One region of the Agrobacterium sp. CG674 genome, then DNA from elsewhere that is predicted to be linked to it. Evidence: riboswitches for the same ligand, from Rfam matches in the RefSeq annotation. Region 1 holds a riboswitch; each other region holds the start of a gene.
What was found. Region 1 has a riboswitch for cobalamin ahead of ACQZ51_RS05370 (ABC transporter substrate-binding protein). Riboswitches for the same ligand answer to the same signal wherever they lie in the genome.
Positions count from the first base shown of each region.

Region 2: linked by a shared signal. The riboswitch ahead of ACQZ51_RS15295 (DUF1636 family protein) and the one ahead of ACQZ51_RS05370 (ABC transporter substrate-binding protein) in region 1 are both predicted to bind cobalamin.
Region 3: linked by a shared signal. The riboswitch ahead of ACQZ51_RS03665 (CbtB domain-containing protein) and the one ahead of ACQZ51_RS05370 (ABC transporter substrate-binding protein) in region 1 are both predicted to bind cobalamin.

Region 1 covers NZ_JBNWDZ010000002.1:15,059-25,766, forward strand. Annotated here, with positions in the region: gene ACQZ51_RS05350 (FadR/GntR family transcriptional regulator) at 1-281, shown strand, start outside; gene ACQZ51_RS05355 (amino acid permease) at 662-2,140, shown strand; gene ACQZ51_RS05360 (asparaginase) at 2,151-3,092, shown strand; gene ACQZ51_RS05365 (glucose/quinate/shikimate family membrane-bound PQQ-dependent dehydrogenase) at 3,159-5,498, shown strand; cobalamin riboswitch at 5,653-5,876, shown strand; partial or broken gene ACQZ51_RS05370 (ABC transporter substrate-binding protein) at 6,150-7,094, shown strand; gene ACQZ51_RS05375 (FecCD family ABC transporter permease) at 7,098-8,117, shown strand; gene ACQZ51_RS05380 (ABC transporter ATP-binding protein) at 8,114-8,878, shown strand; gene ACQZ51_RS05385 (hypothetical protein) at 9,071-9,382, shown strand; gene ACQZ51_RS05390 (adenylate/guanylate cyclase domain-containing protein) at 9,605-10,708, shown strand, end outside.
Region 2 covers NZ_JBNWDZ010000005.1:85,107-95,814, reverse strand. Annotated here, with positions in the region: gene ACQZ51_RS15325 (precorrin-3B C(17)-methyltransferase) at 1-517, opposite strand, end outside; gene ACQZ51_RS15320 (precorrin-2 C(20)-methyltransferase) at 514-1,296, opposite strand; gene ACQZ51_RS15315 (precorrin-8X methylmutase) at 1,293-1,925, opposite strand; gene cobG (precorrin-3B synthase) at 1,922-3,286, opposite strand; gene cobN (cobaltochelatase subunit CobN) at 3,283-6,633, opposite strand; gene cobW (cobalamin biosynthesis protein CobW) at 6,637-7,674, opposite strand; gene ACQZ51_RS15295 (DUF1636 family protein) at 7,668-8,087, opposite strand; cobalamin riboswitch at 8,199-8,407, opposite strand; gene cobO (cob(I)yrinic acid a,c-diamide adenosyltransferase) at 8,513-9,130, shown strand; gene ACQZ51_RS15285 (cobyric acid synthase) at 9,135-10,592, shown strand; gene cbiB (adenosylcobinamide-phosphate synthase CbiB) at 10,579-10,708, opposite strand, start outside.
Region 3 covers NZ_JBNWDZ010000001.1:758,157-768,864, reverse strand. Annotated here, with positions in the region: gene ACQZ51_RS03680 (type 1 glutamine amidotransferase family protein) at 1-432, shown strand, start outside; gene ACQZ51_RS03675 (hypothetical protein) at 429-743, opposite strand; gene ACQZ51_RS03670 (CbtA family protein) at 745-1,458, opposite strand; gene ACQZ51_RS03665 (CbtB domain-containing protein) at 1,472-1,654, opposite strand; cobalamin riboswitch at 1,807-2,062, opposite strand; gene ACQZ51_RS03660 (c-type cytochrome) at 2,092-3,009, opposite strand; gene ACQZ51_RS03655 (c-type cytochrome) at 3,079-3,510, opposite strand; gene ACQZ51_RS03650 (LysE family translocator) at 3,672-4,307, opposite strand; gene ACQZ51_RS03645 (metallophosphoesterase) at 4,447-5,292, opposite strand; gene ACQZ51_RS03640 (superoxide dismutase) at 5,389-5,991, opposite strand; gene ACQZ51_RS03635 (N-acetyltransferase family protein) at 6,194-6,748, opposite strand; gene ACQZ51_RS03630 (LysE/ArgO family amino acid transporter) at 6,818-7,426, opposite strand; gene ACQZ51_RS03625 (LysR family transcriptional regulator ArgP) at 7,516-8,415, shown strand; gene ACQZ51_RS03620 (branched-chain amino acid aminotransferase) at 8,460-9,347, opposite strand; gene ACQZ51_RS03615 (TadE/TadG family type IV pilus assembly protein) at 9,741-10,708, shown strand, end outside.

The DNA of each region.
Region 1 (10,708 bases):
TCAAGCTGGACTCTGAGTTTCACGGCGCCATTGCCGAAGCGTCCGGCAATTCGGTTTTCGCCAAGGTCCTTTCTGATGCGCGCGATTCGCTAAGCCAGCAATCGGGACTGCTGAACGTCATGGCTGACCGGCGCGCTGCCTCGAATATCGAGCATCGTCTGATTGCGGAAGCCATCGCGGCGGGATCGGATGAAGCGGCCAGAAGCGCCATGGAAGCCCATCTCGGTCGCGTCAAGCAGATCATTACGTCCATCATGACCGATCGCAGGCCGCTCGGATAAGGTGGCCTTGTCGGCGTCGCAACCTTTAGCGACGCATGGTTCCCGACGATTGACAGCCCGCCAGCGTGCAACTCGAATGGCGCTCACCCGCGCCAGAACGTTTTTACGCCAACCTCATATCTTCAGTTGTTTTCATCCAGTTTGCGGCCTCACTCCGGGGCTTTCTGGTCGTTCACGCGTGTCAGGCCGTCTGGAATGATGCTTGACGTCAGAAAATTTGGCACGTATTTGAGATTGCAAAATCTGTCTTGCAGCATAGCAGACTTATATTTCGCTTTGAAATTTTTAACGCCAAGCCGCCAAGCCGTTGCGTCTGGCCCAAGATGCCAGACCGTCATGAGACGGATTTGCGGATGACTTAAGCTCTGAGGGAGGGGCGATTGTCAGTAAAGTCAAATCAGCAATATCACGAACGGGACATCCAACTCAAAGAGGACGTTGGATTTCACAAGGCTCTCAAGCCGCGCCAGATCCAGATGATTGCCATTGGTGGCGCCATCGGAACGGGGCTCTTCCTCGGGGCAGGCGGCCGTCTTGCCGCAGCCGGTCCCGCATTGGTGTTCGTCTACGCCATCTGCGGCTTCTTCGCTTTTCTGGTGCTGCGGGCACTGGGAGAGCTGATCATGCACCGCCCCTCATCCGGCTCCTTCGTGTCCTATGCCCGTGAGTTCTACGGCGAGAAAATGGCCTTTGCCGTTGGCTGGATGTACTGGATGAACTGGGCCATGACGTCAGTTGCCGATGTCACGGCGGTGGCGATCTACATGAATTTCTTCAAGCAATATGTGCCGTGGATGCAGGGCATCGACCAATGGGTCTTTGCGCTTGGCGCGCTGGTTATCGTGCTGGGCATGAACATGCTGTCGGTGAAGGTTTTCGGTGAGCTTGAGTTCTGGTTCAGCCTGATCAAGGTCATCGCTCTTGCTACCTTTCTGGTTGTTGGTGTGTATTTCGTCATTTTTGGCACGCCCATTGAAGGCCATGTGACGGGGTTCAGCCTCATCAGTGATAATGGCGGTTTCTTCCCCAATGGCATTTTGCCAGCCTTCATCATTATCCAGGGGGTCCTGTTTGCCTATGCGTCCATTGAGCTGATCGGCACTACGGCGGGCGAAACCGAAGACCCGCGCAAGGTTATTCCCGGCGCAATCCGCACGGTGGTGTTCCGGTTGCTGGTGTTTTATGTCGGCTCGGTTCTGCTTTTGTCGCTTCTTTTGCCCTACACCGCCTACAAGGCAGGTGAGAGCCCGTTCGTGACCTTCTTCGGCTCCATCGGCATCGAAGGTGCAGATATCATTATGAACCTTGTGGTGCTCACGGCGGTTCTTTCGTCGCTGAATGCAGGGCTTTATTCCACAGGCCGCATCCTTCATTCCATGGCGGTTTCCGGTTCAGCGCCGGCGGCACTGGCTAAAATGAACAAGGCTGGCGTGCCCTATGGCGGCATTGCAGTGACGGCAGTCGTCACCGTCATCGGTGTCATCATGAATGCCTTCGTGCCCGCTGAAGCCTTTGAAATTGCCCTCAATCTTTCTGCGCTGGGCATTATTTGCGCGTGGGGAGTCATCGTGTTATGCCAACTCAAGCTGTGGCATCTGTCGCGGCTGGGGAAAATGAATCGTCCTGATTTCAGAATGTTCGGCGCGCCCTATACCGGCATAATGACGCTTGTCTTTCTTTTCAGCGTGCTGGTGCTGATGGCGCTGGATTATCCTGCTGGCACATTGACGGTCGGTTCGCTCGTCATCATTGCGCCAGCTCTTGTTGCGGGTTGGTATATGTTGCGAAATCGCATCCATGAACTGGCGAAAGCCGATGCAGACAGACGCTCTGGCTCCGGGGCAGATCGTGGGCACTGATCTGTCGAAAATGCGGGTGGCCGTCATCGCCACCGGCGGCACCATTGCCAGCAAACGCGGTGATGACGGCGCGGCAAGGCCCGCGCTGTCGGGTGAGGCGCTTGTGTCTGGCCTGTCGTCTGCCGATGTGCTGGTCAAGCCCGTGGAGTTGATGGCGAAGGATTCCTCCAGCCTGACGCTGTCCGATATGCAGGATATCAGCGAGGCGGTCGGCAAGGAGCTTGCCGATCCCTCCGTGGATGGGATCGTCATTCTGCATGGCACCGATTCCATGGAGGAGAGCGCTCTTCTCGTCCATCTCCAACACTATCTGACCAAACCCGTCATCTTTACCGGTGCCCAGTTCACCGCAGATCATCCGCGCTCAGATGGGCCGGGCAATCTTTCGGCCGCCATCGAAGCGAGCGTCGATCCATCCAATATTGAGAGGGGCGTCCTTGTCTGCTTCGGCGGACCGCTGTTTCCGGCATGGGGCCTCTACAAGCGCTCATCGGATGAGAGCAATGCCTTTGATCTGGCGGGCCATGTTCTCTGTCCGCAAAGCCCCGGCCTGTCCGCAAGCGTCAAAGATGTCAGAGTGGATATCGTCGCCATCTATCCGGGCTGTGATGCAACCCATATCGATGCCAGCCTGAATGCAGGCGCTGACGGTATCGTTCTGGCTGCGCTGGGCTCCGGCAATGCCAATGTGCGTATTGTTGAAGCCGTTGGCCGGTGCCGGGAGACTAAGGTTCCCGTCATCGTTTCCAGCCGGGTGCCGACGGGCATTCTCGTTGCCGGTTATGGTGGCGGCGGCGGCGGTCACGATCTGGGAGCGGCAGGCGCCATCCATTCGCAGACATTGAGAGCCGGTCAGTCAAGGATACTGCTGGCAGCGATGATTGCCTCGGAAAAGAAGGCTGCCGAAATGCTCAATGCATTCAGCGATTTCGGAAAAGTGGCCAAATCGTGATTTTTTTGGGAACCTTTCGGTAGTGGATTGTGTTTTCGGCGCGGGAGACCACGCCGGGGGCATTTTATGGCAATTACATCAACTGCAGTCATCCTGACTCTGATTGGTTTAGCAATTTTTGGCTTTGGCTCGCAGCTCGCTATGCTGGGCGGCAGTCTCTATTACGCATTGGCTGGCATCGCATTCATTGTGACCGGCGCTCTGCTGTTCAAAAGAAACAAGCTTGCGCTTCACTTCTACGCGGTCTTCGTCATTGCCACGCTCTTATGGGCGTTGTGGGAAGTCGGCTTTGACTGGTGGCAACTGGGCCCGCGCGGCGGCTTCATCATCGTGGTGGGCATGTGGCTTCTCATGCCATGGATCAGAAAGCCTCTGGGCTTTACCAGCCCCACGGGCATCTCCTACGGCGCAAACGCGGTTCCACTTTTAACTGCGGTTCTGGTTTCCGTGGGTGCAGCGGCATTTGCCATGACGCAGGACCCGCACGATATGGAAGGCGCGCTGCCCACCGACGTGGTGACCGCATCGCCTGAGTTCGGAAATCCGGTTCCCGATAATGAATGGCATCAATACGGCCGAACCTCGTATGGCCAACGCTATTCGCCGCTGGCGCAGATCAACACGCAGAATGTCGGCGATCTGAAGGAAGCCTGGCGCTACCAGACGGGCGACGTCAAATTGCCTGATGATGTGGGTGAGACAACCTATCAGGTGACTCCCTTAAAAGTCGGCAACTCGCTGTACCTCTGCACGCCGCATAATTGGGCTATCGCCATTGATGCGGCCACCGGCAAGGAAAAGTGGAAGTACGATCCGAATGCTGGCCTGAACCCGGATCGCCAGCACCAGACATGCCGTGGTGTGACATATTACGCGGATCCGGCTGCACAGGCCGGCACTGCTTGCGCACAGCGCGTCTATCTGCCGACATCAGATGCCCGCCTGATTGCGCTCGATACTTTGACTGGGCTGGTCTGTGAGGGATTTGCTGACAAGGGCACGTTGCAGCTCGCCAACGGCATGAAGTACAATCCGGCGGGTTACTATTACTCAACATCCCCGCCTGTCGTCGTCGGCAACAAGATCATCATCGGCGGTGCGGTCAACGACAATTATTCAACGCAGTCGCAATCCGGCGTCATCAGGGCGTTCGATGTCAACTCCGGCGCTTTGCTCTGGAACTGGGATTCGGGCAACCCGACACAGACAGAACCTCTCCAGCCCGGCCAGACTTACACAACGAACTCGCCGAACAGCTGGTCTATTTTCAGCGTCGATGAAGCGCTGGGTCTCGTCTACATTCCGCTTGGCAATCAGGTTCCGGACCAGCTTGGCATGGGCCGCAGCGAAAGCGTCGAGAAATACTCGTCTTCCATTGTCGCGCTCGATATCAACACGGGACAGGATCGCTGGGTGCGCCAGACTGTGCACCATGACCTCTGGGACATGGATGTTCCCGCGCAGCCCGTGTTGCTCGACATTACCAGACAGGACGGCCAGGCCGTTCCGGCTCTGGTCGGACCCACAAAACAGGGCGATATCTATGTGCTGGATCGACGCAATGGCGAGCCACTGCTGGGCATTACGGAAGAAAAGGCACCGGGCGGCGCTATCCCCGAGGATTTCACTTCGCCTACGCAACCAACATCCGCCTTGTCGTTCAAGCCGGAGCCACTGGTTGAATCGAACATGTGGGGTGTTTCCATGTTCGACCAGCTGGCTTGCCGGATCAAGTTTCATCAGCTGAACTATGAGGGCCGTTATACGCCGCCATCGCTCAATGGCTCACTTATTTATCCCGGCAATTTTGGTACGTTCAATTGGGGTTCTGTTGCTGTCGATCCGGAGCGGCAGGTGATGTTCGGCATGCCGACATACCTTGCCTTTACATCGCAGCTCGTGCCACGCGACCAGATCCCGCCAAAGGGTCAGGACGAAAAAGGCAGCGAACAGGGTCTGAACAGAAATGATGGCGCGCCCTATGGGGTGTTGATGGGACCCTTCCTCGGACCGCTCGGCATTCCATGCCAGGCTCCACCATGGGGATATGTTGCAGGTGCTGATCTGCGCACGGGTGACGTGGCTTACAAGCACAAGAACGGCACGGTTTATGACATGACGCCGCTTCCCCTGCCTTTCAAGGTCGGCGTTCCCGGCATCGGCGGCCCCATGATTACCAAGGGCGGCGTTGCCTTCCTCGGTGCGGCGGTGGACAATTATCTGCGCGCCTATGATCTCACCACGGGCAAGCAGCTTTGGGAAGGTCGTCTTCCAGCCGGTGGACAGGCTACGCCGATGACCTATGCCATGGATGATGGAAAGCAGTATGTGGTGATGGTTGCAGGCGGCCATGGCTCTGTCGGCACAAAGCCCGGTGACTATGTCATCGCCTACACGCTGCCATAAACAGCCATATTATCGATAGTTCGAGATTGAAGCCGGGAAGAGATTCCCGGCTTTTTCGTGCGATAGGATGAGCCGTGAAACATCGCAAATCAACGCTTGCAAGTCGATATGTAATAACATAACAATTATTCGACTTGACGGTATGTCGCGATTGCGTCTAACTGGTTGCGACGGTTCCAAGCGAGCAATCGTAAGGAATAATAGGGAATACGGTGAGGACTTACATCCGATGCCGTGGCTGCCCCCGCAACTGTGAGCGGATTGTCGAGCCCTATGACGCTTTTAAAGGCGTCATGCCACTGCAAAGCGATTTGCGGGAAGGTTGGGCGAAGGCGCAAATCCGTGAGCCAGGAGACCTGCCGTCATATGTTCAATCCAATTCGCGGGCGGGGATGCCCGGAACAGGAGACGTCGTGATTGCATCGAGCGCTAGCCTGCGCCTTATTCATCTGCCATGTCCCGGTTTCAGATCGTCCCGACGTCCCGTCTTTGCGGGCTGACTGTCTAAACATGTTCATACCCAGTTGCGCCTCGCGCAACTCATGACGATCGGGGACTATCGAAATGACATTACACTTCAGGCACGCCATCGGCGCTGCCATTTTCGCGGTTGCAGGCTCGTTTGCATCGCTGCCTTCTGCCCATGCGGCCCAGACGTCCTATCCTTTGACACTCAAGAATTGCGGTCGGGATGTCACCTTCACGCATGCACCTGAGCGCACCGTCTCAGTTGGACAGAGCACCACGGAAATTCTCTATCTGCTGGGCCTTTCAGATAAGGTTGTCGGCACCGCCGTGTGGATTGGCCCTGTGATCAAGGGGTATGAAGAAGCCAATGCCAAGATCGACCGGCTTGCGGATAATGACCCGAGTTTCGAGAGCGTTCTGGCCAAGAAGCCGGATCTGGTCACGGTGCAGTATCAATGGCATGTCGGCCCGGAAGGTGTGGTTGCCAAGCCGGAGCAGTTTGAAGAGCTGAAAATCCCCGTCTACACATCGCCCGCCGATTGCACCGGCAAGGACAATTCCGGCGGTGGGGATGGCGTGCGCCATTCCGTGTTCACCATGGACCTGATCTATCAGGAGGTGACTGATCTTGCGCAAATCTTCAATGTTCAGGACAAGGGCGAAAAGCTGGTGGCCGAACTGAAGGCCCGCGAAGAGGCTGCACGCAAGAAGATCGTTTCCGCCAAGGGCGAGCTTTCCGCAGTCTTCTGGTTCTCCAGCGCAGAGCTTGCAATCGACCCTTACGTTGCAGGCGAGAACGGTGCACCCGGCTATATCATGTCGGCACTCGGCATCAAAAATGTTATCGAAAGCAATGAAGAGTGGCCGACGGTTGGTTGGGAAACCATCGCCAAGGCCAACCCCACAATCGTCGTCGCGGGCAAGATGGATCGTAGGCGCTTTCCGGCAGATGATGTTGTACTCAAGCAGAAGTTCTTGAAGGAAGATCCGGTTACCAGCCTCATGCCAGCTGTCAAAGAGGGCCATATCGTAACCATGGATGCACAGGCCATGAACCCGACGATCCGCACCATCGATGGTATCGAAGTTCTGGCCGATGCTATCGTCCAGCTTGGGCTTTCCAACTAGGCCATGGGTGCCTGTTTCACCATAACCCGTGCCGTCTTGCTGGCGGCCGGGCTCCTGGGCTTGGCGCTCTGGCTCGGCGCGGCCATTGGCGAAACATCCATTTCGATGGATGTCGTTGCCAAGACGGTGGCAAACCGCGTGTTCGATGCCGGCTATCCGCTGGATGCGATCGATGAAGGCATCATCTGGAACTACCGCCTCAGTCGGGCGGTGGTTGCGGCCTGCTGCGGAGCAGCCCTTGCGTTGTCGGGCGTCGTGCTTCAGGCGCTGTTGCGGAATCCGCTGGCCGACCCTTACATTCTCGGCATTTCAGCCGGTGCATCGACGGGCGCGGTGGGCGTTGCCATTCTAGGCTTCGGCGCTGGCATGCTCACCATGCCGCTCGGCGCGTTCCTCGGTGCGCTCACAGCCTTTGCCCTCGTCAGCCTGCTGGCGTTGAGGGCTGGCAGCGGAAACAGCGCCATCATTCTGGCGGGTGTGGCGGGTTCGCAGCTTTTCAATGCCATCACTTCTTTTATCGTGACAAAGGCAGCCAATGCCGAACAGGCGCGGGGCATCATGTTCTGGCTGCTCGGCAATCTCTCTGGTGTGCGCTGGCCAGATGTGTGGCTGGCCTTGCCGGTCACGCTTATCGGCCTTCTGGTCTGCCTGTGGCATGCGCGCGCGCTGGATGCCTTTACCTTCGGCTCCGGCTCCGCTGCCTCGCTCGGCATACCGGTTCGGCGCGTCTACATCGTGCTCACCGGCATCTGCGCGCTGATGACGGCCATCATGGTCAGCATTGTCGGCTCCATCGGCTTTATCGGTCTTGTCATTCCCCATGCCGCCCGCATGATCGTCGGCGTCCGCCATGGACGACTGTTGCCCGCTGCGGCCTTGACCGGTGCCGTGTTCATGATTGCGGCAGACATCGTTTCGCGCACCATCATCGCCGGGCAGGTCCTGCCGATTGGCGTCATCACGGCGCTCTTCGGAGCCCCTGCCTTCGCGCTCATTCTCAGCCAGCGACGGAGATCGGTATGACCCTTTGCGCGCACGATCTATGCTGGTCTGCCGGTGGCGTCGATATCGTCAGAAATGTCAGTCTCGAAATCCGGCCGGGCGAATTTCTGGGCATTGTCGGGCCCAATGGTTCCGGCAAGACAAGCCTCATGTCGCTTCTCTGCGGCCTTCGAAAGGCTAGATACGGCGACGTCACGCTGGACGGCAAGCCCATGGAGAGCCTGAACCGGCAAACGATCGCACGCTCTATTGCGCTTGTTGAACAGCAAGCCGAAACGCAGGAGCGGATCAACGCCCGTCAGGCCGTGGAACTTGGCCGCACGCCGCATAAGGGTGCCCTGTCGCCATGGTCGGCGCAGGATGATGCGATTGTGGATCAGGCATTGCAGGATGTCGATGCAAAGCATCTTTCAAAGCGCATGTGGCATACACTGTCCGGGGGCGAGCGGCAGCGGCTGCACATCGCCCGCGCCTTGGCGCAAAAGCCGGATATTCTGCTTCTGGATGAGCCGACCAACCATCTCGATATCGGTCATCAGATTGCGCTGCTGCACCTTGTGCGCCAGCAGCGGCTGACGGTCGCCGCAGCGCTGCATGATCTCAACCACGCGGCCATGTTTTGTGACCGGGTGGCGGTGATGAAGGCGGGTGAGCTTGTGGCGCTTGGCAAGCCATCGACGGTCTTCACGGCTAGCCTGATCGCGGATGTGTTTGGTGTCGAAGTCGATGTGGAAGCGGGTGATGGCGACATGTGCCACATTCGCTATCGGGCTCCAAAGTAAGGGTGGCGCGGCATCTTCGAAAAGGCCTGTTGCCTTTCTCGTCCAATTCCCGCTGCCGCGCCTCTTGAATTGCACCGACGGTCTCCCACATCTCAACCAACCCGCTGGTCCGGGCCCCTCTGGTGAAAGTCTCGGCGCTTTCACGATGTCGGACCTTTTCCGACATCATCGCCGAGTGTGCAGAGGTTACGCATGATTTCCGATATTGCCGCATGGCTCATTACGCTTTTTGTCCTGAACCCCATTCAGGCAGAGGTGCAGGACCGCCTTCAGGGCGCAAATGCCTCGGCCCAATCCCTTCAGCAGTCGCAGCAATGCGTGGCCGCGCAGGGGCCCAAGCTTCTTCAGCGCGCAGGCGAAGATCCATCATGGGCCATTGCCACAATTGCGGGCTACAGCTTTGGCTGGACGTCACCCGTGCAGTTGCTGGATGCTGATGATCCGAACTGCGCCGAGTTGACGCGGCTGCTCCAATCCAGCGAGGGTGAAGAAGCCAATAGCTGAACTGCTAGTTTTTCAATGCTTGATCGGGTGAGACAAAGGTGCGTGGCACATCGCCCTGCTGCATGGGCAGCATGTTGCGAATGGCCTTCTGGCCACGCGTGCAGCCGCTTTTCGTCAGATGATTTCGTGAAAATGTTGTAAACAGAACCAAAGCAGGCCACGCTGCTGGTTCAATGCATGGTAAATGTTTTCACGCGTGCTCAATCGGGACAATCGCCCTCCATGATCCAGCAGTCCAGTCTTTCAGAGATTTTATTGTGGCTATCGCAGCAAGGCTACGAGGGCATTGAAGAGGAAAAGTTGCTGTCGGGCTTTTGCACCCGCTGCAATGAGGTCGGCATTTCGATCTCGTCTGCGCTGGTGCTGATGGATACGCTTCACCCGGATTTCGAGGGGCATGCCTTTCGCTGGGATAGCGGCGATGTGGCTGCGTCATCCAGCGTCTATGATTTTACCGATGATGGCAAAGCCCGCGAGGACTGGGAAAGCTCCGTCTTCTTCCATCTCATCAAGGAAAACTCGAACGAAGCCCGGCATCGGTTCTTCGAAGGCGGGCGCTCGACCTTTCGCAAGCTGAACGACATGATGGAAGCCGGACACACCGATTATCTGGCGACCATTCACCGCTTTACCCGTCGTGGCAGCGTGGGCGAGATGAATGCCTTTTATTCGCACTGGCTGACACGCCATGCGGAAGGCTTTCACGATGATGAGCTGGCGGCCTTGCGCATGCTGTTGCCCACGCTTGCCCTTGCCTTCAAGACGGCATGCTGCATGCGGATCATCAGCACCATCAGCGATGTCTATCTGGGACGGGATGCAGGCCGCAAGGTCATCAGCGGAACCATCACGCGCGGCGAGGTGGAAAAGATCGATGCAGTCCTGTGGTTTTCTGATTTGCGGGATTTCACTGGCATTTCCGATCGTGCCGAACCGGACCAGATCATTCCGTTTCTCAATGACTATGCGGGCGTGGTCATCGATGCCATCCATGCCCATGGCGGCAGCGTTCTGAAATTGATCGGGGACGGCATTCTGGCCATTTTCCGCGATGCCGATCAACGCTCGGGATGCGCCGCCGCGCTGGCTGCCGAGATCACCCTGCGAACCAACCTGACGGTGCTGAACCATCGGCGCAAACAGGAGGGCCTGCCCATAACGGATGTCTATCTGGGCCTGCATGTGGGTGAAGTCTTTTACGGCAATATCGGCAGCCGGAACCGGTTGGATTTTACCGTCGTCGGCCCTGCCGTCAATGTCGTCAGCCGTATCAGTGGCTTGTGCAGCTCGGTGGGTCGCGACACGGTCATGTCCCGCGAGTTCATG
Region 2 (10,708 bases), on a different contig from region 1:
GCGGGCGCGCCTTGCTGACCGGGTTGTAGAAAGCCATCACGAAACCGGCCTCAGCGGCCATTATCAGACGCTTTTCGATCAGCGACCATGGTTTCAGATTATCCGATAGCGAAATGGCACAGAAATCATGCCCCAATGGCGCACCGGCCTTCGCCGCCACCGCCAGCATGGCCGTGACACCCGGCACAACGCGAAAATCGATGGCTAACCAATCGGCAGGCCCGTTTTCGATGGCCTCGCAGACGGCAGCCGCCATGGCGAAGACACCGGGATCACCGCCTGAGACAACACAGACCTTTCCGCCCGCAGCAGCCAGCGTGAGCGCGGCTTGCGCACGGCTCAACTCCTCGCGGTTATCAGAGGCATGGCGGCGCTGGTGCGGCTGCAAGGACAGGCGGTCGAGATAGGGAATATAGCCGAAAAAATCATCCGCCTCACGCACCGCATCCAGCGCTTCTGGCGTGATCTGGCCCAGATTGCCGGGGCCAAGGCCAACAACGGTCAGCTGCCCGCTCACGGCGTATCTCCATGCACAGGCCGGTCTTTCCAGCCCGGCACCAGAACCAGCGAGAAATAGGGAGCAGGGGAGCCATCATGCTCGGCAAGCCGCATGGCATGACCATTGGCCATCGTGCCGCGCTCCACATAAAGCGCGCCCTGCAGCTTGCCCGCTCTTTCCAGCGCCCGGCGAATTTTCGGCAGGTTGCGACCAACCTTCATGATGACAGCGCCATCCGTGCCGGACAGCCGCTCCGTCAGCGTTTCCTCAGCCAAGGTGCCCGGCAGCACACTCAATATATCGTCGCCCTGCACCAGCGGCAGCCCAGCCATGGACCAGCAGCCGGACATGGCCGTGATGCCGGCCACCACTTCCGCCGGATAGGTCGGTGCAAGCCGCAAATGCAGATGCATATAGGAGCCGTAAAACAGCGGATCACCTTCCGAAAGCACCGCAACACTGCGCCCGGCATCGAGATGAACAGCGATGTCCTTTGCGGACTGATCGAAGAACCCCGCAATGGCACCGCGATAATCATCGCCGTTCTTGTCGCTTTCCACGGTGACAGGATAGACCAGTGGCATTTCCACAGTGCCGGGACGGATAAAGTTCTCGACAATACCGCGCCCGTTGCCCGTGCTGCCCCTTTTGCAGAAAAAGGCCAGAACATCGGCAGTCTCGATGGCCCGCACGGCCTTCAACGTCAAAAGCTCAGGATCTCCGGGCCCGGTACCTACGCCAATCAGCTTGCCTTTCAAGGTCTTGACGGGCTCTGGCTCAAACATCGCAGCACTCATAGGCCAGGCCTCGCCACGGCATTGACCGCCGCTGCCGTCATCGCGGAACCGCCCAGACGTCCCTTGACGATGGCATAGGGAATGCCAAGCGGGCTTTCCTCCAGCGCATCCTTGGATTCCATCGCGCCAACGAAACCAACCGGCATGCCGATAATCGCAGCAGGGCGAGGCGCGCCGCGTTCCAGCAATTCCAGCAGATAAAACAGCGCGGTTGGCGCATTGCCGATGGCAACCACGGCACCCTCCAGCTTGTCGCCCCACAGGTCGATGGCAGCCGCTGAGCGGGTATTGCCGATGGTCTTTGCCAATCCCGGCGTGCGTGGATCGCGCAAGGTGCAGATGACCTCATTGTTGGCTGGCAAACGTGCACGGGTCACGCCATGCGCCACCATTTCGGCGTCACACAAAACAGGCTTTCCAGCGATAAGGGCGCCGCGTGCCGCATCGACGAAATCGGGGGAGAACCGAAAATGCTGTGCCGATTCCACCAGCCCGCAGGCGTGGATCATGCGGATGGCAATTTCAGCCTGATCCGGTGTGAACGCAGACAAGTCCGCCTCTTCGCGCACCATCGCAAAAGAGCGTTCATAGATCGCGTTACCATCGCGGATATAGTCGTATTCTATCATCGATCTTCCTGTCGGAGCGCCGCGACAATGCGGTCCTTGCCAAGTCGGGCAAGCAGGGCGCGGGCATTTTCTCCGGGCTTATGTTCTTTTTCGTATAATCCGGCAAGCCGCGAAAGTGCTGCACGCTGCTCAGGAAAGGGCAAAATCACATCCGCAGGGTCTCCGGCTCGCCCACTATAGCGAAAGGCAAGCCCGTCGGCAGAGCCTGAAAAGGTGAGCGGCGCAGATGCCGGATGCGCGCAGCCCTTGCCGCAACCGGACAGATGCAGCGACAGGGACCCATCCAGCAGGCCGGACATGTGACGCGCCGCATGAGTGCCAAGCTCATGGGTGGCGATATAGGCCGAGGCGCATGCTGGCTTTCCCGAGCAGACAGCGATGGAAGAACGCGGGTCTTTCGCATCCGTCACGAAGCCCGCCTGACGTGCATGGTCGAGAAGATCAGAACATGCCGCTTCATCACCCACAAAAAACAGCGCGTGCGCCGGTCCGGGCCGAACCGTCCTGATCCCCAGCATCATGGCCTGGGCGCATAGATTTGCCAAAGCAAGAGCCGAAATCTGCCCGAAGGCTGGCGCAACAGACACCGCAAACACGCCTTCTGACAGACGCAACATGCCATAGTGCTGGTTGTCCAACGCCTCGAAAGCGTCAGGAAAGCCGCTATCCTCGAGCAACCGACCTGCACAGATCGCCTGCACCGTTTGAATGTCCAGATCGCGCCCGCGTGCGTCCGGCCCCCGCTCCGCAAGGCAGGAGAGGAGGTCGATCACAACATCGGCTGCATCCTTCGCGTCCAAAGCACCAGCCCGCAACGCCTTGTCTTGCGTGCCGCCCAGCATCAACAGCCAGAACACATCGCGTCCAGCGCTGACAGCCTTCAAACGGATGTCGGCCAACAGGCCACCCATGAAGACATGCCCGCCGCCATCAACAATCACGGACATTTTAGCCGCCAACCGCTCGTGCAAGTCTTGTGCGTTGGCATGCTGACATATCCGGTCCATGATGCCACGCGGATCAGAAATGGCTGTTTCGTCCAGCCCTGCAACAGGCGATATCTCCACGGCAAGACCCTGCCGCACAGGCAAGCCAAGCTCTGAAACATCGCGCTCCAGCAAAGCGGCACTCTCAGCCGTCAAACCGCGAAACTGCACGCCGCCGCGTGCGGTAATATCCAGCAGACCATTGCCGTGTCGCGTTGCAAGGGCACACAGCGTTTCCAGATCCCGTGGCGAAATCGCGTCGGTCAATGCTACGCGAGATAAAAGCCCGTCACCGGTCTGCATGGGTGCAGATAAAGCAGGGCAGACGCCCCTGCGCGAAAAGGGTTGGACACTATCAAGCTGCGCGTCGCTCATGCGCTGGCCTTTAGCGTGTCAGGTGAAATCAGCATTTCCAGCTCCGCATCCACCGCATTGCGGCGGCTGTGCCAGAGGCTGCGATGGCGGGCAGACAGGAAACGCCGCGCCATGGCTTCTGCTGCCTGTGGGTTTTCCCGCAGAATAAACTCCCGCACCTCGTCATTGCCGAAATAAGCATCATAAAGCGCATCGATCAGGGATGATGGCACCGCATGGGTCGTTTCGGCAAATCCGATCAGACGATCCACCGTCTCGGCAAATTCCGACGCACCGCGTGGTCCGTGGCGCATCTGCCCGGCGATGAAACGTGGATTGATGGCACGGGCGCGCACCACACGGGTGATCGCCTGCGCAATGGAGCGGGCGCGGGGCCGGGCCGGATCGGTCGTATCCAGCGCCACCACATCTGCCGATTGGCCGAGTGTAGCCTTGGCTGCCGCAAACCCGCCGATAAAGGCCACATCGGAAGACCCATCCAGAATATCCCGCCCGGGATCATCACCGGTATGAACCAGCAATTCGGCTTTTTCCACTTGGCCGGCAAAAGTGCCATCGGCAGAAACGCTGAGACCATCGGCACCGCCATAGGCATGGCTTGCCGCATCGAGATAGGCTTGGCCCAAGTCTTCACGCTCATCCCAGCGACCACTTGAGAGCTTTTCCTCTATGCCCGCGCCATAGGTGCCGGGTGCAGAGCCAAAAATCCGTGCGGGTATATGGCCGAGCTGTGCGGCTTCTTCGCCCAGCGGGTTGTCGCCAGACGCTTCCTCGCGGCGGGCAATCGCCTTGGCCGCAGCGTCCAGCAGCGCAATCAAGGCCGGGAACATATCCCGGAACAGGCCGGAAATGCGGAATGTCACATCCACACGGGGCCGCCCCAGCACGGCCGGCGGCAGCACTTCGATGCCGGTCACACGCCCCGTTGCCATATCGTGGATGGGTCTGGCACCCATCAAATGCAGCGCCTGCCCCACATCCTCGCCACCATTGCGCAGCGAGGCCGAGCCCCAGAGATCGAAGACGATATGTTTCGGCCAGTCGCCATGGCTTTGCAGGTGATGGCGCAGAACTTCCTCACCCGCCATACGGCCAAGCTCGAACGCGGTCCGGGTCGGCATGGTACGTGGGTCGGCAGCATAGAGATTTCGCCCCGTGGGCAACACATCCAGCCGCCCGCGTGCAGGCGCACCCGATGGCCCCGGCGCAATATGGCGTCCATCCAGTGCCGATAGAAGCGCTGCCTTTTCCGCAACAGCACTCTGACGTCTCAAGGAATCCGGCTCATCATCCGCGCATCGGCCAAACACATGCTGACCATCCTTGATGGCGAAATCCTTGAGATCGCATAGAAAGGCATCGATTCGGGACAGCGCCGTATCGGCATCATCGCCCATATCGATGCCCGCATCTGCCGCCAGCCCGGTCTCCTGCGCCTTCTCGACGATGAGCTTGGCCAGCCGGTCACGGCGGCGGCGGTCCAGCCCGTCGGCCTGCGCATATTCATCGACAAGCTGTTCCAGCGCCATCTGATCGGGCGATAACCCCGCCTCGATCAGAACAGGTGGGATATGACCGATGGTAACCGCTGCAATGCGCCGCTTGGCCACCGCTGCTTCCCCCGGATTGGAAACGATAAAGGGATAGATGACCGGCAACGGCCCGGTGACGATTTCAGGGAAGCACGCCTGCGATAGTGCAACCGTCTTTCCCGGCAACCATTCCAGCGTGCCGTGCGCACCGACATGGATGATGGCATGGGCATCAAGACCCTTCTGCATCCACGCGCCAAAGGCCACAAGCGCGTGGCGTGGCGGCAAGGTCGGGTCGTGATAATCCACACGCCGGTCTTCATTGCGGCCACGATCCGGCGCAAGCGCCACCGTCACGGCTCCAAACTGTGCGGCCCGAAACCGGAACTCTCCTGCGTGGAAAGCAGCATCCTCGGCAACATCACCCCAAGTGTCATCAAGCGCCTGGCTGGCAGCTGATGGCATGGATGCGCGAAACGCGCCGTAGTGATCGGCTCCAAACGATGCGGCGCCAGTTTCGATACGGTCCAGCAATTCTCGGGTGGTGTGCGGAATATCATCCACAGAATATCCTGCATCCCGCAAATCTCGCAGCATTTCCAGCACGCTCTGCGGCACATCAAGACCCACGGCATAGCCGGTGCGCCCCGGTGCTGCGCCGGGATAATCCGGCATCAAAATGACTATACGCCGCTGCGAGGCGGCTGCATGTTTCAGCCGCAGAAAGGCCGAGATACGGTTGGCGACCTGCTCGATACGGTCAGGCTCCGGCGTGTTGACAAGGCCTTGCCCGCCATTGGGGTCAGGTTGCTTGAACGAGATGACCCCGGCCAGCATGCGCCCATCCAGTTCCGGCAGCACCACATGCATGGCAAGGTCTGATGGGTTGAGCCCCCGCAGATTATCCACCCAGCCATCGCGCCGCGTCGTGGCCATGATGACCTGAAACGCCGCAACCCCCAGTCGCGCAAACAAGGCTGTGCCACTCTCATCCGTCTGGCTGGCAAAGGCGGTGGCTGCGATGATGGCGTCAGGCTTCAAATCCCGAAGCGTTTCTTCCAGAAAATGAATGGCGTCATGGTCCTTCAGCCCGCTGACGAAGATGGGCAGCGGCGCAAAGCCGCGTTCGCGCAACGCCTCAAACAAGGCATCGATCGGCGCGACATCTGCCGCCAGCAGCATGGAACGATAAAACAGGATGGGCAGCAGAGGGGCATTGTCCGGAAAACCAGAAAGCGCCTCTTCAAGCGCCACAAGGCCTTCGCCCGGGCGATAAAAACCGGATTTGGGCAGCGGTTCCGCCACCATATCAGGCCAGGCATCTCCCCGCGCAAAGGCAGAAAGCCCCGCCGCAACACGCGCCATGTTGTCAGCGCCGCCTGCGCGGAAAAAGGCGAGGATCGCATTCAGCGTCTCAAGATCGACCGTAGAAGCGGCCTCCAGCTTCTCATCCCGCTCGCTGCATTCGCCGGGTAGAAGCACAAGCTTGATGCCGCGTTGCCGTGCCATTCTGGAAAGCTGGTCCACCCCGTAACGCCAACGATCTGCGCCGCCGAGAATCCGGATAAGGATCAGCTTGGCGTGCTCTGCGGTCTTTTCCATCCACAGATCGACCGACATGGGGTGGCGAAGCTCGGACAGGTTGGCGCTCACCATCGACAACGCGCTATCGCCATGAACAGCCCATCCGCGCTCCAGCCCCGCAAGGTCGCTCGCTGAAAAGGACAGCACCACCACATCCGCCCGTGGCTGGTTGAGATCAACCGGCTCGATCAGGTCGTCCAGAGACGAGGATGTGGTGGCAAGGATGTGCATGGATCAGGCTGCCAGCATCCGCTCGATCTTTGCGCGGTCAAGACCCTTCTCACCGATCACGACCAAACGGCTGCGGCGCTCTTCGCCCGCACCCCAGGGGCGGTCGAAATAGTGGTTGACCCGCGAACCAACCGCCTGCACCTGCAAACGCATGGGCTTTGCTGAAACCTCGACAAAACCCTTGATGCGCAGCACGTTTTCGGACGCTGCCGTTTCGGCGATTCGTGCCGCCAGCGCATCCGCATCCGTCACGGCATCCAGTTCCACAACAAAGCTGTCGAACTCGTCATGGTCGTGGTCTTCCTCATCATCATGGTGTGTGTGGCGGTTGTCGATATCCTCTTCAACGGCCAGACCCAGACCGATCAGCACAGCCGGGTCGATCACGCCATTGGATGCAACGATGATCTTGGCAGATTTTGGCAGATGAGCATTGATATGCGCCTTTGCGCGCTCCAGACCCTCGGCATCCAACAGATCACCCTTGGTCAGCACGATAAGATCGGCGCAGGCAATCTGGTCTTCGAACACTTCTTCGACCGGGTCGTCATGGTCAAGTGCCTCGTCATTCTGGCGCTGGGCGGCGAGCGCTTCCAGATCATGCGAAACCATGCCATCGGCAAGGGCTGCACCATCGGCAACGGCCACAACAGCATCCACCGTCACGCGGCTTTTGATGGCTGGCCACTGGAAGGCCTGCACCAGAGGCTTTGGCAGCGCAAGGCCCGATGTTTCGATCAGAATATGCTCGACGCGGGGTTCGCGGCTCAGAATCTGCTCGATAGCCGGCTGGAAATCATCCGCCACCGTGCAGCAAATGCAGCCATTGGCCAGTTCCACGATGTTTTCTTCCGGGCAGCTTTCAATGCCGCAACCCTTGAGGATCTCGCCATCGATACCGACATCGCCGAACTCATTGACGATGATGGCCAGCCGCTTGCCATCCAGTTTTTCCAGCAGACCACGCAGCAAGGTGGTTTTGCCAGCGCCCAGAAAGCCGGTGATGATGGTGCAGGGAACGCGGTCTAGAGTGGTCATGATGTCTCCTCGGTAAAATGCAAAGGGGGAATGCGGGCCACAAGGCCGCGTTTCAAACTGTCGGGCCGTCCGCGCCACGGCATCAGGCCATCTGTCGCGCCAGCCAGAAGACGCGCGCCGACCAGAAGGTCTCCTGCATCGTCTTGGGTCAGGGAGCCGAACATATAGGACCAGCCATCGGCACTGCGCATGGCCGCGCTGAGGCCGCGCTTGCAATTGGCAAGGCAATTGACGCTGCGCACATCGACGCCCTCGGTACGGCCTAGCTCAACGGCTGCCTGCGCAAGGTTAGCGCCCGGGCGAGGCTCGGCATTCGGGTCAACCTCATCGCGGCAGCTTCGGCAAACGAAAACGACGACACCTGCGGCTCCGTCTGCTTTCGCGGTCTTATCTGGTGGGGTCGATGTCAGATCCAAGGTGTCAACTTTCCGCGCCTGCAAAATCATATGGGGTGCGGATATCGACGCCACGCGCCAAAGCACGTTTCGCTCAATATGACCGGCTAACCGGAGCACCCCGCCCGGTAGACGCATTTCCCTGAAACGGCAGGTCTCCTGGCTTGCGGCGTGAGACGCCCGACACCGCCTTCCCGAACAGAATGTCCAGTGGCTTATGGCGCAGGCTCACCGCATACAGTTGCGGGGGCAGCCACGGATTGGTCCGCATTGCGAACGGAACCGTGTTCCCTCTTAGCTTTTCCCGTTGCCGGAAAAAGACCGTCAGTGGTTAACCCTTATGCCTTGCATGGCTTTTGTGTCAATGCCGCGGCATCATTGCCGTGGAAACCGTTTTGGCTATAGTCGCCGCTTTGACACGCATGCCCCAAGAGGAATGAGAAGCCATGAACCGCGATATCAGCGAAAGCGAAGCCGAGCGTCACCGCGCCAAGATGGTCAACCGCAAAGCCGTGCAGGATGCCGAAGTTTCGGAAAAGACGGTCGAAAAAGGCCTGTTGATGGTCAATACCGGTCCGGCCAAGGGCAAATCCACAGCAGCCTTCGGTCTGGCGCTGCGCATGCTCGGCACCGGCGGGCGCGTCGGCATTGTGCAGTTCATTAAGGGCGCTTGGTCCACCGGCGAGCAGCAGGCGCTGGCCATGTTCGGTGATCGCGTGGAATGGCGCACCATGGGCGAAGGTTTCACGTGGGACACGCAGGATCTGAAACGCGATGTCGCAGCCGCGACCAAAGCCTGGGAAGAAGCGAAAGTCATGATGGCGGATGAAACCATCAATCTGGTGGTGCTGGATGAACTCAACATCGCGCTTCGCTATGATTATCTGCCGCTGGACGAGGTTGTGGAAACACTTGTCAACCGTCGGCCCAACCTTCACGTCATGGTCACCGGCCGCAACGCCAAGCAGCCTTTGATCGATGCCGCCGATATGGTGACGGAAATGACGCTGGTAAAACACCACTTCAAGGCCGGCGTGAAAGCCCAGTCGGGCATCGAGTTTTAAAGATATGGCAGCGCGCGTTTTGATGTTTCAGGGCACAGGCTCGGATGTTGGCAAATCCTTGATGGTGGCAGGGCTGGCCCGTGCCTTCACAAGGCGCGGCCTTTCCGTCATGCCCTTCAAGCCGCAAAACATGTCCAACAACGCCGCCGTCACCGCCGATGGCGGCGAGATTGGCCGGGCGCAGGCTTTGCAAGCGCGTGCCGCAGGTGTTCCCCTGTCCGTGCATATGAACCCGGTGCTGCTCAAGCCACAAAGCGAAACCGGCGCGCAGGTCGTTGTGCAGGGCAAGGTCATCGGCAATGCCAAGGCCGCCGATTACCAGCATATGAAGGCTGGCCTGATGGCCCGAGTGCTTGATAGTTTCGAGCACCTGAAGGCGAAATGCGACCTTGTGCTGGTGGAAGGTGCGGGGAGCGCATCCGAGGTCAATCTGCGCGCCAACGACATCGCCAATATGGGCTTTGCCCGCGCCGCCAATGCCCCCGTCATCCTCATCGGCGATATTGATCGCGGTGGCGTCATCGCAAGCATCGTCGGCACCCAGACGGTTCTTGATAAAGAAGACGCGGCCATGATCGAGGGGTTCATCGTCAACCGTTTTCGCGGTGATCCCTCGCTGTTTGATGAGGGCATGCGCATCATCGAAGCCAAGACCGGCTGGCGGCCCATTGGCCTGCTGCCGCATTTTGCCGATGCCAGCCGCTTGCCCGCCGAAGATGCGCTCGGCCTCATGGCACCGGGACAGCGCAAGCCCGACGCAAAAATCCGCATTGCCGTTCCCATCCTGCCACATATTTCCAATTTCGATGATCTTGATCCGCTGGAGGCCGAGCCGGATGTCGAACTGCTGCGCATCAGACCGGGCGATGCCATTCCCGGCGATTGCGCGCTGGTGCTTCTCTGCGGCTCCAAATCAACCATTGCGGATCTCGCCACTTTGAAAAAATCTGGCCTGGATATCGATATCAAGGCGCATCTGCGCCGTGGCGGATATGTTCTGGGCCTTTGCGGCGGCTACCAGATGCTGGGAAACACGGTTGCCGACCCCAATGGCATCGAAGGTGCGCCTCGTACCGCTGAAGGCCTTGGGCTGCTGGATATCGAGACTGTGCTGACCGACGACAAGCGCCTCGTCTCCGTCACCGGCCAAAGCTTCGACGGTATTTCCTTCTCCGGCTATGAAATGCATGTCGGCGTCAGCGAAGGCAAAGACACCGCCCGCGCCTTCGCCACCATCGGCAACCACACCGATGGCGCGATCTCAGCCAGTGGCCGTGTTCTGGGCACCTATGTCCATGGCCTGTTTGCCGATGATGACCAGCGCAGCGCATGGCTGACGCGGCTGGGCGGGCAAAGCTCAATGCTTGATTATGAAGAGCAGGTGGATGCCGTTCTCGACCGGCTGGCGGAACATCTGGAACGCCATCTGGATCTCGATGCGCTGATCGCTATAGCGCGATAGCCAAGGCCAGAACCCCGAAGAAACCAAGCATCATGGCGTCCGCAATGCGTGCCAGCTTCAACGCCCGGCGAATATCAGCGGATGTCAGATCCCGCCGCCCGCCTTCGCCCATGAAC
Region 3 (10,708 bases), on a different contig from region 1:
GGTGGGCTGAAAATCGTGCCTGACATGGCTTATGACGCGCTGGACCCGGAGACTGTTCACGCACTGGTCATTCCCGGTGGCTTGATCTGGGAACGGAAAATGGCACCGGATTTTACCGATCTCGTGCACCGATTTCGCGCCCAGCACCGTGTGGTGGCCGGCATTTGCGCAGCAGCGAGTGCGCTTGCCGGAACAGGTGTGTTGAACAACGTGGCCCATACCGGAAATTCCGTGGCATCACACTCCACCTACATCACCTACGAAGGTGCCGAACACTACCGCGACCAGCCCCAAGCCGTCAGCGACCAAGGCATCATCACGGCACCTGGAACCGCACCTGTGAGTTTCGCGAGCGAAATATTGAAAGTGCTCGATCTCTGGGGGCCGGAGGCGGAGGCCGAGATGGCCGGGTTTGCGGCGGAACATCTCTAGCGTCGATCAAGAACACGACACGCCCGCGCCGTCCCCTCAAGCTGATTTTCTGTCATCGCACGCCTGACGTCTCTGCTGTTGATGTGCAGGCTGCGATCGGCGGCAAGTTTCAGGCTGCTGATCTTGGCTGATGCGGCCTTGAGAAAGGCCTCTCGGTTCTCAGCAAAGAACTGAAGACACGCTTCCCTTTGCGGCTCTTTGCCAAGCAAAGCCTTAAAGGCCAGCCGGTGCATGGCGCAGGGTGCGCCATGGCCGGGAACGGAAAAACGCAAGGCATCGAGCCCGTCGCTCCATTCGCTTGCGGTTTCCATACTATCTCGCAACGTCGAAACGCTTGAGAAGATGGCCGCTCAGGGTTCCCAAGATGATCCAGAACACGAAGCTGGTCACGGTTGCCAGAACGATGAAGCGGCGCTCCAGCGGCAGAGGTGCCAGCGCGTGTTCACCCTCTGGCGGCAAAGGCGCGCCGAGAATGTGCGGCGCGGCAATCAACGCAATAGCCAAAATGGCAGCCCACGGTTCCGCCCGTTTGAAGGCAAGCAGTGCCAGACCACCCGCCGTGGCAGCGACGGTTCCCACCCACCACATCTGCCGTGCGCCCAGCTCTGCGGCGGGGCTACCCGGCAGTTCAGGCGGCAGGCCGATGGCAGGAGCGAGCATGACGGCGGCAAAACCGGCGAGACCCCAGAGCAGCCCTTCCCGCCAGCCGCCTGCGGAATTGCGCAGCGAAATCAAAGCCGTCAGCACCAGTGCATAGCCGATGGCAGTCAGCACATTGGCGGCGATGGTGTAGGCATTGCGCTCGAAGCCATCGGCGGGTGCCCACGCTTCTGGATCGTGGTGATGATCTGCGGGTGCGCCCGCCTCATGGGTGTGGACATGCGCGACCTCTGCGCCGCCGCTCTCAAAAGTTTCGGCCTGAAGTATGAGCGGCGTGGTGCCGATGGCCTGCATGGCGCTGACGGCCAGACCGGCAATCAAGCCCACCAGAACGGCGGTGAAGACGATGTTACGGAAAAACGGCATGATCTTCCTCCCCTCAATGGCAAGGGAAGGCGTTGGCGTGGCGCGTATCATGCGCGGCATTGTGCACGGCTTCGACCTGCGAAAAGCCGACAAAGCCCACGATGAACAGGCCGAGCAAGGCTGCAGTTAGCGATTGCGCAAGTCTTGATGTTGAGGATGAGACGGCGCTTGCCGCCGTATTCTGGTGGATAGACATGGTGACCCTTTCACGTGCGGGTGGGCGCATTTCTGATCAAACGCCACAGAACCGCATTCAACATTCACCACGGGGAAAAGAGACACAGGGTCTTGAAGGCGGGAATATCCCGACCTGAAAACCGTGCTGTTCCGGACACCCCGCCGGCATTGACGACACTTCACGTGATGGCAGGTCTCCTGGCTCGCGGGTCACAACCTTGAAAACACCTTCCCGGTCCTTTGTTTCGCATCGTGCTTTACGAAATCCCGGAGAATTTCGTGCCGATGCGCCAGACCAGTGGCAATACGTTTTCAGGCTATCCGCTCACAGTTGCGGGGGCAGCCACGAATCAAAGCTTGAGGCTCCTATCGTGTTCCCTTTTCACTTTCCGGGCGAACCGGAAAGACCATCACACAACCGTTATCCTGCGGACGGGTTGAGGAGTCAATGGCTTCTCAGGGAGCGGGCAGTGCCTTGAGATAGGCCGCAATGGCCTGGCGGTCTTCAGCGGGAAGACGGGCCATATTCTGCTGGACCTTGACCATGGAGCCACCGGCGCTATCGAAATCAGGCGTGAAGCCGGTTTCCAGATAGTTGGCGATATCCGCTTCACTCCATGAGCCGATGGTTTGCGATTCCGGGCGAATATCGGGAATGCGCCCCTCGCCTTCTGGATTGGGTCCGCCAGCAAGCCATTGGCCCTTCATGAAGCCGCCCAGCGCATCACGCGGGGTGTGGCACTCGCCGCAATGGCCGGGGCCTTCCACCAGATATTGACCACGAACGACCTGCGCATTGGCATTGGCAATCTCGACGCGTGGTTCGCCCTTATCGAAATACAGGAACTTCCAGCCGCCAAGAACAAGCCGGATGTTGAAGGGAAATGGCAGATCGTGGCCGGGGGCATCATTGGTGCTGGCAGGCAGGGATTTCAGGTAGGCGAAGAGGTCGTTGATATCCTGCGGCGTCATCCGCGCATAGGAATTATAGGGGAAGGACGGATAGAGATGTTCGCCATCCTTGCCCACGCCCCGCGTCATGGCATCGCCAAATTGTGCGAGCGTCCAAGCGCCGATGCCGTGCTGCGGATCCGGCGAGATGTTGGGCACGTGGAACGTCCCGAACGGGCTTGGCAGCGCCTGCCCACCGGCCAGCGTCTTCAGCGCATCTCCCGTCGCATCAGGGGCGGCGTGACAGCTTGCGCAGCCGCCGGCCCAGAACAATGTCTCGCCATTGGCAAGATTGGGTTCGCCAAGGTTGGCCCAATGGCTGGGTGCCTGGCGCTCAGGCGCGGTGACGCCCATGAAAATTCCGAACCCGACGACCCCGGCAACAACAGCACCGCCCGCCAGCTTTGCCCAAATGGACGCCATTGCCGTTTCCGCTTCTTAAATGGATATCATGAAAAAGGCCCGCCGAAGACCGGCGGACCGATGGGCTGATTACTTCTTGACGCGGTAAGCCTGATGGCAGCTGCTGCAATCGGCACCCAGCGTCTTCAACGCTGCACCGACGCTGGCCTGATCTGCTGGCAGCTGTGCCAGAACCATGTCTGCATCCGAGGCCAGCTTATCGGACTTCGCCTTGAAGTCTGCGAAGTTCTGCCAGATGGCCGGGGAAGCAGAGCCACCTTCAGAACCTGCAGGGAACTGATCCGGGAAAGCCTTGGCATTGGCGCTGATGGTGGTGACAGCGGTTTTGACGGTTTCCGCGTCATAGGGCTTTTCGCCCTTGGCGATGGCACCCAGCGCGCCCATGGCACCGCCGATACCCTTCATCAAGCCTTCGCGCTTTTCGACCTCGCCGGCTGCGGAAACCGCACCGGCGCAAAGACAGCCTATCATAATGGATGCGGCAATCGTTCTAAGCTTCATCATGTCTCTCCTGGGTCCGCACATCGGCGGGTGAATGCTTGCGTGTCGTCACGTAATCCCTGCGGCAAAACAGCGCGACGCACGAAGGCGAAGATGCCTGTTCCACATGGCAAAAAGAAGTCACATTGCAGTGATTTTTTTGAAGCATTATCAGGCGCATATCACCCGGAAGCAAGAGCTTCCCAGAGGGTAAATCCGGCAACCACAACCAGCAGCAGACCCGCAGCGCGACCGATGATAATGGTGATATGCGGTGAAGACACCAGCAAGTCCCGGCTTTTGCCCGCCGTCAGCGCCAGGGTACCATAAACGGCAAGCTGCGTGCCCGCTGTCATCAGCCCCATGATGACGCCCTGTATCCAGACAGGACCGTAAATCGGCTTCAGGAATTGCGGGTAGACCGCCATCATGAAGAGATAGGCCTTGGGGTTGGAAAGGCATGTAACGACGCCACGCTGAAACGCACGGCGGGCGGATGCGCTGGCACTGACCTCATCCCCCTCCACCACGATGGAGCTGCGCATGAGGCCGATGCCGACCCAGATCATATAGGCCGCGCCGAAGATCATCAGCGGCGTGAACAGAACGGGCATGAGGCTGGCCAGAAGCCCGACGCCAACGGCGCCATACAGCGAATGCACCACCCCGCCCGCCATGATCCCCGATGTGGCGGCAAGTCCCGCCTTGCGTCCGCCCGTTAGAGAGCTTGCCAGAACCAGCAACATATCGATGCCGGGCAAGATGATAATGCCGAACAGGAGCGAGAAATAGAGCCAAAGGTTTTCTGAATAAGACATATCGAATATTCCTGAAAATACGGCATTCGTCAAAAAATAGATGAGCGATATGACGCGGATATCAGCCGCTTTCCCGGGGAATATCAAATGAATATGTGTGGTGAAATCATCTCGCTGACGATGGGTTTTCGCACCCTCTTCAGAACGTCAGCGTGCGGCTTTCTTCGCGGCCAAAACCCCTGATATCGATGCGATCCCCGTAGACATCGGCAATGGCGAAGGTGTTTTCGTCAGGCGTATCCACCATGCCCTTGAAATTCAGGAAATGCGTGTGGCCGAGGCTGGCATAATTGCCGACGTGATTGTGACCGCAGAACCATGCCTTTGCACTTGGGTGCGCCGCGAGCAGCACCAGAATATCAGGCGCATCCCACATATTATGGGCATTTTGCGGGTAGAGCGGATAATGGCAGAAGAGGATTGCTGTCTCACCGGCAGCATCCGCCGCCGCAAGCGTCTGTCCCAGCCAAGCCAGTTGTGTGTCGCTGAACGAGCCGTTCCAGTCATGGGCGTTGATGGCACCGGCCTGTTTCAAGCCTTCCAGCCGTTGCGCTGCGAGATCGCGGCGGGCATCCCCTAGTGGTGGGGCGAATGTGCTGACATCGCTGCCATCCAGCACCACGAAGCGAACATAACCAACCACGAAATCATACCATGGCGACGACATTCCGAGCCGCTCATGCACCTGCGCCAGATATTCCGGCGCGACCGCGAAGTCATGATTTCCCGGCAACAACACGGAGCGGTGCCTGAGCTTGCCATAGGGCGCGAGGATGGCGTCGAAATTCTCCCAGCCGCGATCGATGATATCGCCGAGCGTGACGACGAAGGCGAGATCATGGGCGTTGAAGACCTCGATGGCCTGTGAAAGCTTGGCCGGGCTCTCGGCATAATAGCGGCCCATTTCCGGGCGCGGCGGGATATCGGCATATTGCGGATCGGCGACGATGCCGAAGGAGAAGAGCGGTGCGGTTTTGTCTGTCATGATGCCCCCGCATAGGCCGGGGCAATGACACCCATATGACAAAACGAAAACACCCGGCGCAAGGCCGGGTGTCTGTTTTTAGGTATGTCTCAAGTCTTACTTGGAAGCAGCTTCGAAGCGCTCCAGAACGTAATCCCAGTTGATGAGATTATCGACGAAAGCTTCGAGGTACTTCGGACGCAGGTTCTTGTAATCGACATAGTAGGAGTGTTCCCACACGTCGACGCCGAGAATAGGCTCTGCGCCGTGAACCAGCGGGTTTTCGCCGTTTGGAGTCTTGGAAATTTCAAGCTTGCCGTTCTTGACAGACAGCCATGCCCAGCCGGAGCCGAACTGCGTGGTGCCAGCGGCAATGAAATCTGCCTTGAACTTGTCGTAGCCGCCGAGATCAGACGTGATTGCCTGCTCCAGCTTGCCTGGCAGCTTGTTGCCGCCGCCATCCTTCTTCATCCACTTCCAGAAATGGACGTGGTTGTAATGCTGGGCAGCGTTGTTGAACAGGCCAGCATGCGTGCCGAAGGACTTCTTGACCACTTCTTCCAGCGAAAGATCTGCGAGACCGGCTTCAGCCGCGAGCTTGTTGCCGTTATCCACATAAGCCTTGTGGTGCTTGTCGTGGTGCAGCTCAAGTGTTTCGCGAGACATATAAGGCGAAAGCGCATCGTAATCGTAAGGCAGTGCGGGAAGTTCGAAGGCCATGGTGTTACTCCTTGTTGCAGCGGCGTGACCGCTCCTAGAAACCTGGTGCGCGGACCATAGGAGCGGACGCCCCGAGAGGCAACCTGCGAAATATCAAAATGTTCCGGTAACGGAGAAAATTCCTCTCATCGCCATGGCTTCACACCCCCCGTGCCGGACCTTGCGTACCGTTTGAGGAAAATCCGTTCGGCGGACCTGCGCCTCACACCGCTGGCTTGAAACGCGGGGTCGTATCAGCCTCGCCCAGCGGGCGCTGCATGAGCACGATGTCCAGCCAGCGACCGTGTTTCCAGCCAACCGATTTCAGCGTGCCGACCATATCGAACCCTGCGGCGCGATGAACGCCGATGGAGGCGGCATTGTCCGAATCGCCCACCACGGCAACCATCTGGCGGAAGCCACGGGCTGTCGCGTCTTCGATCAGGGCCAAAAGCAGCGCCTTGCCAATGCCGAGGCCCTTGCGCTCCGGATCGACATAGATGGAATCCTCAACTGTCGCGCCATAGGCTGGGCGAGCCCGGTGCAGGCCCGCATAGGCATAGCCCGCAACCGCGCCCTCCACTTCCGCCACCAGATAAGGAAAGCCGCCGGTGACCAAAGCCTGTCGGCGCTCGCGCATCGTCTCCAATGATGGCGGCTCGATTTCGAAACTGGCGGTGCCGTGCAGCACGGCGTGGCGGTAAATCTCGGTAATGGTGACCAGATCACCCTCTTCGCCGGGGCGGATGGTGACGGTGGGTTTAAGCTGCGATGGCATGACAGGTCCTGAAAATCGATTATGGAATGTGCACAGTTCGTAAGCGCCTAAAAATTGTTATTTCGAGTCCTATCCGCCGGTCAACAGCTTGATGGCGATGAGCCACATGGTCAGCGCGATGACGCCTTCCAGAATGCGCCATGCTCTTGGGTTGGCAAAGAGCGGACGCAGCCAGCGCGCACCGAAGCCAAGCGTTGAAAAGAACACGAATGAGGCGGTGACGGCACCCGCCCCGAAGGATGCTTTCGCGCCCGGAAACTGGATGGATATGCTGCCGAGCAAGACAACCGTATCGAGATAGACATGCGGGTTGAGCCATGTCAGCGCAAGGCAGGTGACGAGTGTGGGCGCTAGCGGCGTGACCTTGCCGGATGCGGCGATGAGAACACTGGACGCACCCAGCGCCGATTGCAGGTTCTTTGCGCCGTACCAGAACAGAAAGGCGGCACCGGCATAGCGCATGGCGGGTTCCAGCCCCGGCATCACAGCTGCAATCTGGCCGAAAGCCGCAACGCCCACAGTGACCAGAATGGCCTCCGATATGGCGCAGGTGGCGACCACGGCCAGTACGTGCTCTCCGCGCAGCCCCTGCCGCAACACGAAAGCGTTTTGCGCACCGATGGCGACAATCAAAGTCAGCCCCATCGTAAAGCCCGTCAGATATGTCGAAAAATCCATTGTCCTGTCCCCGTTCGGCGCTTGGATAGTCGTAGCTTCTGAATTAATCTAATTAATGTTTCTAATCGTGATTAAGTCAGGCTAATTTCATGCTCGATTATGCGGCGTTTCGCGCAGTGGCCATGGTGGTGCAGACCGGCAGCTTCGAAAAAGCGGCGCTGGCGCTGCGCGTCACCCCCTCGGCCATCTCCCAAAGGGTCAAGCAGCTGGAGGAACGGCTTGGCGCGGTTCTCATCCTGCGCGGCCAACCCTGCACGGCAACTGAAAAAGGCGAATGGGTCTGCCGCCACATGGAGCATGTGGGCATGCTGGAGATGGAGCTTTTCGACCAGCTTCCGGCCCTCATTGCGCCGGATGAGCCGGGCCAGCGCGTGACGCTGCACATAGCCACCAATGCCGACAGCCTTGGCACATGGTTTGTGAATGCGATCTCGGGCTTTGCCACCGATTCGAATTACCTGCTGAATATCGCCGTTGATGATCAGGACCACACCGCAGACTGGCTACAACGCGGCCGGGTGCTGGCGGCGGTGACCAGCCTGGAGAAGCCGGTGCAGGGATGCCGCGTGGTGCCTCTCGGCGCTCTGCGCTACCACGCCACCGCAAGTCCAGATTTCATGAAAAGGTATTTTGACGGTGGCGTGACGAAAGCCCGTTTATCGGAAGCGCCTGCACTCACCTTCAGCCAGAAAGACCGGCTGCAACTGACATGGGTCGCGCAACAGTTCGGCGCTGACCTCGTCTACCCCACCCACTGGCTACCCTCCACGCAAGCCTTTGTGGATGCAGCACTTCTGGGCATGGGGTGGGGCATGAACCCGCATCTTCTGGTGAAAGATCATCTCGCATCCGGCAGGCTGGTGGAACTGGTGCCCGAAACGCCGCTGGATATTCCGCTCTACTGGCAGGTCAACCGGCTGGCAGCGGACCAGTTGAAGCCTTTGACACAAGCCATCATGGATGGAGCGCGAAGGGTTCTGGTGCAGTAAACGGGAGAGCGAGGGGATTAGCCCCTCGCCCTGATAGTCACGGTTTACTCGGAGTGCGCACCCAGATCTGCCGCCCATTCCATATAGAGATCCAGCGCCTTGCGCGTGACCGGTCCGGGCTGCAATTCACGCTCATCGAGCTTCGTCACCGGTGACACCTTGGAATAGTTGCCGGAGCAGAAGATTTCGTCTGCCTCGCGGAAATCCTGCACGGAGAGCGTTGCTTCGCGCACCTCGAAACCGGCTTGGCGCAGAAGGCTCATGACGCGGGTGCGGGTAATGCCGGCAAGGAAGGTGCGGTTCGGAACGGGCGTGCAGACCACGCCGTCCTTGACCATGAAGACATTGGCCGAGGACGTTTCGGCAACATTGCCGTTCATATCCAGCATCAACGCGCCGCTGAAACCACGCGAACGGGCTTCGAGAATAGCGCGGCCGCTATTGGGATAAAGGCTGCCAGCCTTTGCATCCGTCATGGCCGTTTCCGGCGATGGGCGGCGGAAGGACGACACGGTCAGTGTAACCGGTGCGCCCGCATCCATCGGTGCTTCGAACAGGCACAGCGCAAAGCGCGTGGATGACGCATCCGGTGCCACGATGCTGCCGGGCATGCCGTGTTCGGCCCAATACATCGGTTTGATGTAGATGGCGACATTGCCATCGAATTTCGCAACGCCTTCCAAGGCGAGTGCGGCAATCTCTTCCGGCGTAAAGGTCGGCTTCATGCCCATGCTGACGGCAGAGCGGTTGACGCGCTGGCAGTGCAGGTCAAGATCCGGTGCCAGACCGTTGAACCAGCGCGCACCATCAAACACCGTCGATGCAAGCCACATGGCATGCGATGTCGGTCCGATCAAAGGAGGGTTGCCGGGAAGCCATTGACCATCGACATAGGTCCAGGTGGGGGAACGGGGCGATGTATCGACGGACATGATGTTCTCCTTATGCAATGGCGGGAATGAATGCCTCTCGACCTTTTGCGTCAAGATTAAAAACGGTCGATTTGGGATTTTGATGGAAAGTTACAGAAAACCAGTCTCGTAGAGGGTTTTTATTGCGCGACGTGCAAACTGCATCGATCAACCCATCAGATTTTGTGATGAAAAGCGTCTGACCTGCGACTTGGGCGACGTCTGCTGCGCCTTCCAAGGCTGTTCGTCTTTACCGTGAAGAAATAGCTACTCTGAATTTATATAAGCTAAATTTCGTATGCTTTACTTAAGTAATTGACGTTAAATATTCACGATATATTATTTATATCCAGCAACGTGTTTTCAATTCCGCCCATCTATTCTTGCCACGATTATAGAGCGAGAGGGTAGAACGTGCGTAATTTCTGGCACGACAAGGCAGGTAATTTCGGTATTCTGACGGCGCTTTTGGCTGTTCCCATGTTTGGAGCGGCAGGCGTTGCGCTGGATATCAGCCAGGCAATGGTGGTGAAGCAAGATTTGCAGAACGCAGCCGATGCGGCGGCGCTCGCAGCAGTGGCGAAATCCTCGAAGGAAGTCGAGGCCGCCCGCAAGATGAAGGGCGATGGTAAAATCGTCATTCCCAATGGTGAGGCGCTGAGCTTTTTCGAAGCTGATGCCGTTGGCCGCGACGATTTTCAGGTCGAGAGCGTGGACGTCGTCGTTGAGAAAGTCGGCAATGTCGTGCAATCCCGCGTGAGCTTTGAAGCTACCGTCCAGACATCGCTCGCACGCATTCTTGGCAAGACATTCATGACCGTGGGAGGCAAGGCAACAGCAAAATACGAGACTGAAACCTACAGCGATTTCTATCTGCTGCTGGACAACACGCCTTCCATGGGCGTTGGCGCGACGCCCGCAGATGTGAAGAAGATGGTGGACAATACCAAGGACAAATGCGCCTTTGCCTGTCACGTGGTCAGCATAGACGGCGTCGATGACCAGAACAGCTATTACCACCTTGCCAAGAAACTCGGCGTGACCACGCGCATCAATGTGGTGGCACAGGCCACCGCCGCGCTGATGGACACGGCGACATCACTGCGCAAGACCAGCGATCAATACCGCATGGCAGTCTATACATTCGGCGAGAAGGCGCAGGATGCCGAGCTGACAGAGGTCGTGCCCCTCACGACCAATCTGGCAAATGCCAAAAAGAAAGCCGCGACCATTGACCTGATGTCTGCGCTTTCCAAGAAAAATGCCGAAAGCCAGTTGACGGACTTCGACAAGACGCTGACCGCGCTTGGCACCAAGATGGGAACTGTCGGTAATGGAACAAGCTCTGCCTCGCCGGACAAGGTGGTGTTCTTCGTATCCGA